Linked DNA regions of Breoghania sp. L-A4. The main gene of each other region encodes a partner of the protein of the gene in region 2 in a complex. Links are inferred from orthologs where the notes say so. Each region holds a gene or a part of one and is shown on either strand. Other genes may lie near its edges.

Region 1 (2,889 bases), 2.9 Mb from region 2 along the record:
GCGTTCTTCTACACGGCGATCGTGTTCAATCCGACGGACACGGCCGACAATCTCAAGAAGCACGGTGGCTTCATTCCGGGCATCCGGCCCGGTGAACGCACGGCCCAGTACATCGATTACGTGCTGACCAGAATCACGGGCGTGGGCGCGATCTATCTGGTGATCATCTGCCTATTACCTGAATTTCTAATATCGGCCACCGGCGTTCCGTTCTATTTCGGGGGACTTCGCTGCTGATCGTCGTCAGTGTGACCATGGATACGGTTTCTCAGATCCAGGGACACCTGCTGGCTCATCAGTACGAGGGTCTGGTCAAGAAGGCGAAGCTCAGGGGGAAGCGGCGATGAGATTGATACTGTTGGGCCCTCCGGGGGCCGGCAAGGGCACGCAGGCCACGCGCCTGGTCGAGAAACACGGCATTGTCCAGCTCTCCACGGGCGACATGCTGCGCGCCGCGGTTGCGGCCGCGACGCCGGTCGGTCTGAAGGCCAAAGAGGTCATGGACCGCGGCGATCTGGTTTCCGACGAGATCATGGTGTCGATCATTTCGGACCGGATCGACGAGCCCGATTGCGCCAACGGTTTCATTCTTGACGGTTTCCCGCGCACCATCGCGCAAGCCGAAGCCCTGCAGGATCTGCTGGCGTCGAAGGCCATGAAGCTCGACACGGTGATCGAGCTGAAGGTGGACGACAAGATCCTTGTCGACCGCATCGAGACGCGGGCCCGTGAGACGGGCGGCGCGCGCGCGGACGACAACGCCGAGACGCTGAAGAAGCGTCTGAAGGTCTACTACGAGCAGACAGCGCCGCTGATCGATTTTTACAGCAAGCGCGACATGCTGCAGTCGGTCGACGGCATGGCCTCGATCGAAGAGGTCGCCCGGCAGATCGATGCCGTTCTTCTTCAGAACGCCGAGAGCTGAGCGCGGCCTCCCTGCCGGCGTCCTGGACGCAGGCAGGGCGCGATCCGCCTTCGGGCGCGAACAACAATTGTGTGTTTCGGTGGTCTCACCGCGGCGCACCGTGATCTGGACGGTTGCGTCGCACCCGAAAATCCAGTAATACCCGGCGCACATCGCAAATCTACAGCGATCGGCGTCGGCCCCCGAGGGACCGGGCCCGATCCTGTCGTGTTTGGAAGCCTCAAAAACGTACGGCAAATTTGACGCCCGCAGGACGCGAGCGTCGAGAAGGAGAACAAGCGTGGCCCGTATTGCAGGCGTCAACATTCCGACGAACAAGCGCGTTGTCATCGCGCTGCAGTACATTCACGGTATCGGCCGGCAGAAAGCGCAGGAAATCATCGAAAAGGTGAATATCGCGCCGGAACGCCGGGTTAACGAACTGTCGGATGCCGAAGTCATTCAGATCCGCGAGTCGATTGACCGCGACTACCTCGTCGAAGGTGACCTTCGCCGCGAAGTCGCGATGAACATCAAGCGCCTCATGGATCTTGGCTGCTACCGTGGTCTGCGGCATCGCCGTGGCCTGCCGGTGCGCGGTCAGCGTACCCATACCAATGCCCGCACCCGCAAGGGTCCGGCGAAAGCGATCGCCGGCAAGAAGAAGTAGTCCGGCGACTGCTTACGGTGGAGCCGCTGGAATTACGGCGGCGTAGAGATCGAACGAAAGGTTCAAAATGGCGAAAGAAACGACGCGCGTGCGTCGCCGCGAGCGCAAGAACATCACGTCTGGCGTCGCTCACGTGACATCCACGTTCAACAACACGATGATCACGATCACGGACGCCCAGGGCAACGCGATTTCCTGGTCCTCGGCTGGCACGATGGGCTACAAGGGCTCGCGCAAGTCGACGCCGTTCGCGGCCCAGATGGCCGGTGAAGATGCTGCCAAGAAGGCTCAGGAACACGGCATGCGGACCCTCGAGGTCGAGGTTCGCGGTCCGGGTTCGGGACGTGAGTCTGCTTTGCGCGCGCTTCAGGCAGCGGGTTTCACGATCACGTCGATCCGCGACGTGACGCCGATCCCGCACAACGGCTGCCGTCCGCGCAAGCGTCGCCGCGTCTAATTCGACGTTTATCACCCGTTTCTCTTTAGGCAAGGGATAGCCGGACCACGAGCGCCGGCGGGAAAGCCGAAAGGGCATATACGTGACGATTCAAAAGAACTGGCAAGAGCTGATCAAGCCGAACAAGCTTGAGATCAAAGCGGGCGGTGATCCGCGCCGTGTTGCCACGGTCGTGGCGGAGCCGCTGGAGCGCGGTTTCGGCCTGACACTCGGCAACGCGCTGCGCCGCGTTCTGCTGTCCTCGCTGCAGGGTGCTGCGGTGACGGCTGTGCAGATCGATGGCGTGCTGCATGAGTTTTCGTCCATTCCGGGCGTGCGCGAGGATGTGACGGACACGGTCCTGAACATCAAGGAAATCGCGCTGCGCATGGAAGGCGAGGGCCCGAAGCGGATGGTTCTGCGCAAGCAGGGCCCGGCATCGTGACCGCAGGCGATATCCAGACCGTTGGCGACATCGAGATCCTGAACCCCGAGCACGCTCTGTGCACCCTCGACGAGGGCACGGAAATCCGCATGGAGTTCACGGTCAACACCGGCAAGGGCTATGTGGCCGCCGAGCACAACCGTCCCGAGGACGCTCCCATCGGCCTGATTGCCGTGGACAGCCTCTACTCGCCGGTGCGCAAGGTGTCCTACAAGGTCGAGAATACCCGTGAGGGACAGGTTCTCGATTATGACAAGCTGACGATGACGGTCGAGACCGACGGGTCGGTGAGGCCTGAAGATTCGGTGGCATACGCGGCGCGCATCCTCCAGGACCAGCTCTCTATCTTCGTGACGTTCGAAGAGCCGGAGAAGGAAGTCAAGGAAGAGACCGTTCCGGAGCTGGCGTTCAATCCCGCGCTTCTCAAGAAGGTC
Region 2 (5,190 bases):
CCGTGCACGATCACGTGGTGCTTCATTTCGAGGACGGCCGGCGCATCCTCTATAATGACCCGCGCCGCTTCGGCTTCATGACGCTGGTCCCCCGCGCCGGCCTCGACGCGCATCCGCTGTTCGCCCATCTGGGCATCGAGCCACTGGGCAACCGGCTCGACGGCGCCTTTCTCGCAAGCGCTTTCGCGAACAAGAAGACACCGCTCAAGGCGGCGCTGCTCGACCAGCGCATCGTCGCGGGGCTTGGCAACATCTATGTCTGCGAGGCGCTGTGGCGCGCGGGCCTGTCGCCCATACGCGCCGCGGGAACGCTGGCACGCAAGGACGGGCGACCAACGGAGCGCGCCCTCCTTCTGGCGCAGGTCATCCGCGACGTTCTCGGCGAGGCGGTGGCGGCCGGCGGATCGAGCCTGCGCGACCACGTCCAGACCGACGGATCGCTGGGATATTTCCAGCACAGCTTTGCCGCCTATGACCGCGAAAACGAGGCCTGCCGGCACGAGGGGTGCGGCGGCATCATCGCGCGGTTTGTGCAATCGGGGCGCTCAACGTTCCATTGCCCCGCCTGCCAGCGCTGAAGCCCGTCGCCGGCTGCTCACCGGCATCCGCAGCGCAAGACAATGTGTTCACGCGTACCGCTGCCAAGGTCTTGCGCCGGGTCACGCGCGGCGCTACGCCTTGCATCCTGGACACACCTTTCCATCCCGCGCAGCGCATGCGGATGGGAAGGCCATGCGGGAGGCATCATGGCTTACGAGAACATTCTGGTGGAGACGCGCGGCAAGGTCGGGCTCGTCACGCTGAACCGTCCGAAGGCGCGCAACGCGCTGAACTCGGCGCTGATCGCGGAACTCAACCGCGCCATCGAGGGATTCGAGGCGGACGAGAAAGTCGGCTGCATCGTGGTCACCGGCTCGGACAAGGCGTTCGCCGCCGGCGCCGACATCAAGGAAATGGTCGGGCTCACCTATCCGCAGACCTACAAGGACGACTTCATTACGTCGTGGGAGCGCATCGCGCGCACCCGCATGCCGGTGATCGCGGCGGTGGCCGGCTACGCGCTGGGCGGCGGCTGCGAGCTCGCCATGATGTGCGACTTCATCCTGGCGGCCGACAACGCCCAGTTCGGCCAGCCGGAAATCCAGCTCGGCGTCATGCCGGGCGCCGGCGGCACCCAGCGGCTGACCCGTTTCGTCGGCAAGTCCAAGGCGATGGAAATGTGCCTCACCGGCCGCTTCATGGATGCCGAGGAGGCCGAGCGCGCAGGGCTTGTCAGCCGTGTGGTGCCGTTGTCAGACCTGCTCGAGGAAGCCCTGCGCGTGGCGCAGAAGATAGCGGAATTCTCCCAGGTCACCGTCATGATGACCAAGGAAAGCGTCGACCGGGCCTATGAGACCACGCTGGAGGAAGGCGTACGTTTCGAACGCCGCGTGTTCCACGCCATGTTCGCCACCGAGGACCAGAAGGAAGGCATGCAGGCCTTCATCGAGAAGCGTTCGCCGCAGTTCCGCAACAAATAGAGCGCTTCGACATTGACGTTGCCGCCCGCGCGGCATATAAGCCCCGTCCAAATGGTGGCGGGCTTTCTGCTGCCCATTGCGTTTGGTCCGGTGCGCTGGTCCTTTTGCCTCAAGCGATGTTGCGAAACACCAGATGTGCGCAGCGGAGCCGGCAGCAGGGACACGGTGTGTCGGGCGCAACATCACAACCAGTTTTACAAACGGACCAGGACAGAGCCATGGCCAACACCCCTCGGCCAAAAAGGCTGGACGCAAGATCGCCCGCCGCACGGTCGTGAACCAGGCGCGCCGCAGCCGCATGCGCACCTTTATCCGCAAGGTTGAGGAAGCCATCTCGGCCGGCGACCAGGCGATCGCCGCTGAAGCACTGAAGACGGCGCAGCCGATCATCATGAGCGCCGTCAACAAGGGCATCCTGCACGCCAACACGGCGTCGCGGAAAGTTTCCCGCCTCAGCAAGCGGGTGAAGGCGCTCAGCGCCTGATCTCAAGCCCTCGGATATGCCTGAAAAGCCCGGTCTTCGACCGGGCTTTTCTATTAGACGGCTAATCACGGTTTCAATTCCGCCGGCTAAACAAAAACACCTACGTACAGTCGAAATTGCCGCCGAGGGCGTGACTCAAAAAACACATATAAATCAAAGCGTTAATGCTATGTTAACGTTTATGTTAAGCGGGCTGCAGGGATTCGACGGCTGTCAAGATGAATTGCCGAAAAAAAAATTGCGGCCCCGTCCGCGCGCCTCATAAAGCCTCTCGTATGAGCTAAAGCCGTTGAGTCAAAACACATTAAGTACCCCCTCGGAGCAGCCCCATCGGGGAGCTGACGTAAGGGCTGGAAGCGCTGTTAATCCGATTGTCGATTAGTTCGGTTGCAGCCGCAGAACGCCATGTGTATGTTTGCTTTCAACGGGGGGCCACCTCGGGATTATCGCCATCCAGAAGATTACCTTGCCTCAAACGAGTGCATTCATGTCGTACGGTCAAATAAATCTGAAAGTGCCTGACAAAATATGCTTGCTCTCCGAGAGGCCAAGGCCTAGAGAAGACCTTATAGATGCTGAAAAGTTATACTAAATACTAAACTTTTTAGTCGTCAATACATTACCACTCAAAAACTCGATAGAAATGTTGGTGTCGGTTTTACCGGCGGCAAAGGGGCTTCATGTCGAGCGACGCATCCGGCGGATACGCCGGTGACAAGACCGCGACCGCGACGTACCAGGACCTGGTGGACAATCCTTCAGCCGTCTTGATCGACGTACGCACACGCGCCGAATGGACTTTCGTCGGCATCCCGGATATTCGCGGTCTCGATCGCGAACCGGTTCTGGTCGAATGGCAGCAATTTCAGGGGCAACCCACCGCCTCCGATTTCGTCACGACGTTGGGCGACGAACTCGCAAAACGCGGCGTGGAAAAGAGCGACCCTTTGTATTTTCTGTGCCGGTCCGGCGCCCGCAGCCTCTCCGCTGCCATTGCCATGACGCAGGCCGGATTTACACAGTGCTATAATATCACCGATGGCTTTGAAGGGCCTCTGGACGCGGACGGGCATCGCGGGTCCGTTGGCGGCTGGAAGCAATCGAACCTTCCATGGGTACAGTCCTGAACGAGTTGGTCCGGGGCTGTTCGCCCGTGACCGGATCCTCTCTTGCACCGCCGGTCCGGCCTGAAAGCAAGAGAGACGCGTACAGGATCCGGTTTGATCCTGCTTAGGGTTCCTCATCGCGAACCCGGACGATGCGGCACATCGTTTGCACACGCGGCGCCTCAGGCGCCGCACACAGGTGTTCAGTCGTCGGCCCGCCGGCGCCGGGATACCTGTTTGAAACGATCAGCGCCTGAGGCCGGGACCGGCCGCGGGCGTCACAAAAGCAAGGCGCCGGCCTCCGGGCATGGCGCTGTAAAACGATAAACGGCGGGGAACCGGGTGCGGCGCCCGAACCCCGCTCGACAGACGGAGGCGCAAGCCATGGACATTGCTGACGTTCCGGGTCCGGAACAATGGAAACGGGTGAAGAGCCAGTTGCGTGCTGAACTGGGCGAGGATGTGTTCTCGAGTTGGTTTGCACGCGTCAATCTGGAAGGCCAGGCGCCCGATGGAACCGTTCAGCTGTCCGTTCCCACCCGCTTCCTGAAGACGTGGATCCAGTCGCATTACCGCGACCGCATCATCGGCCTTTGGCAGAACGAGTGCGACTCGGTCAACCGTATCGAACTGACGGTGCGCGGCGCCGTCCGGGCCCGGCCCTCCGTCGTCGCCCAGAACGCCCAGACCGCGGCGAAGGCCAGCCAGAAGGGCGTCTTCGAGACCCGTCCAGTATCACTCGGCGACGCCACGCCGCGCGGCCTGTCGCAGCCCCAGACGCGCAGCGAGCACGAGCCGCGACGCGATGTCCTGGAAGGCTCGCCGCTGGAGCCGAGATACACGTTTGCGACCTTTATCGAGGGCAAGTCGAACGCGCTTTCGCTGGCCGCCGCGCGCCAGCTCACCTCAGGCGCGCCGGTGACCTACAACCCGCTGTTCGTTCACGCCAGCGTCGGCCTCGGCAAGACACATCTGTTGCACGCGATCGCCGCGGAGGCTCGCAGCACCGGACGCAAGGTGCTCTATCTGACCGCCGAGCACTTCATGTACCGTTTCGTCGCGGCGCTGAAGACCCAGTCGGCCATTGCGTTCAAGGACACGCTGCGCGGAATCGACATTCTGCTGATCGACGACATGCAGTTTCTGCATGGCAAGCAGATCCAGCAGGAATTCTGCCACACGCTCAATTCGCTGATCGACGGGGCCCGCCAGGTGGTGGTGGCCGCCGACCGGCCGCCCGCCGACCTGGAAGCTCTCGATGACCGCGTACGTTCGCGCCTCGCCGGCGGACTGGTTGTCGGCATCCAGCAGCCGGACCATGATCTGCGCCGCGCCATCCTGTCGCATCGCATCGCGCTGACCCGTAACACCTATCCCAACTTCCACATGCCGGAAGCGGTGCTCGACTACGTCGCCACCAACGTCTCCTCGAACGGCCGCGATCTGGAAGGCGCGCTCAACCGTCTGGTTGCGCACAACCAGCTCACCAACGCGCCGATCACCCTCGACATGGCCGAGATGACGCTGCGCGATCTGGTGCGCGCTCATGAGCCGCGGCGAGTGAAGATCGAAGACATTCAGCGCGTGGTCTCCAAACACTACAACGTGTCCAAATCGGACCTGCTGTCGGCTCGACGTACCCGTACCATCGTACGTCCGCGCCAGATCGCGATGTTCCTGGCGAAGGCCCTCACCCCCCGTTCGCTGCCCGAAATCGGCCGGCGCTTCGGCAACCGCGATCACACGACAGTGCTGCATGCGGTGCGCAAGATCACCGAGCTGTCGTCGAACGATCCGAATCTCGCACAGGAAATCGAGCTGCTGAAGCGCATGCTCGACAACTGAGCCGCGTTTCACGGCTACTCGCGGCCCCGGAGCACGGGTCCGCAGCAGGATCACGCACCCGCTTCGTGGCTCGAGGCGGGTGCGCTGTTTCATGGGCGCGGCAGGCACCGATTCGGCGTCCCGGCGCGGCGTGTTGCGCTGCACCCGCGACCGGTTCGTGCGTCGCATCACGTTTGCGGCGCGAAAAGCCGCAGCGCGGCCCCGGGCAAGCCCCCGGAACGGCGAAATCCTGCCC

Evidence for each region.
Region 1: rpsT (region 2) and rpsM share a complex: the UniProt entries of both Bacillus subtilis proteins name them as parts of the 30S ribosomal subunit. The link is inferred for Breoghania sp. L-A4 from one-to-one orthologs.

The regions. Positions count from the first base shown.
Region 1 is NZ_CP031841.1:3,223,072-3,225,960, reverse strand. It holds rpsM (30S ribosomal protein S13), read left to right. Parts: upstream 1-1,205; coding sequence 1,206-1,574; downstream 1,575-2,889. Other genes in the region: rpsK (30S ribosomal protein S11), read left to right, coding at 1,642-2,031; D1F64_RS14660 (adenylate kinase), read left to right, coding at 344-925. UniProt on the Bacillus subtilis protein: Located at the top of the head of the 30S subunit, it contacts several helices of the 16S rRNA.
Region 2 is NZ_CP031841.1:313,764-318,953, reverse strand. What follows is about bases 438-3,352. They hold rpsT (30S ribosomal protein S20), read left to right. Parts: upstream 438-1,701; coding sequence 1,702-2,004; downstream 2,005-3,352. Other genes in these bases: D1F64_RS01515 (rhodanese-like domain-containing protein), read left to right, coding at 2,685-3,131; D1F64_RS01525 (enoyl-CoA hydratase), read left to right, coding at 747-1,520; mutM (bifunctional DNA-formamidopyrimidine glycosylase/DNA-(apurinic or apyrimidinic site) lyase), read left to right, coding at 438-578. In the rest of the region: more of mutM, read left to right, coding at 1-437; chromosomal replication initiator protein DnaA, read left to right, coding at 3,495-4,955. UniProt on the Bacillus subtilis protein: Binds directly to 16S ribosomal RNA.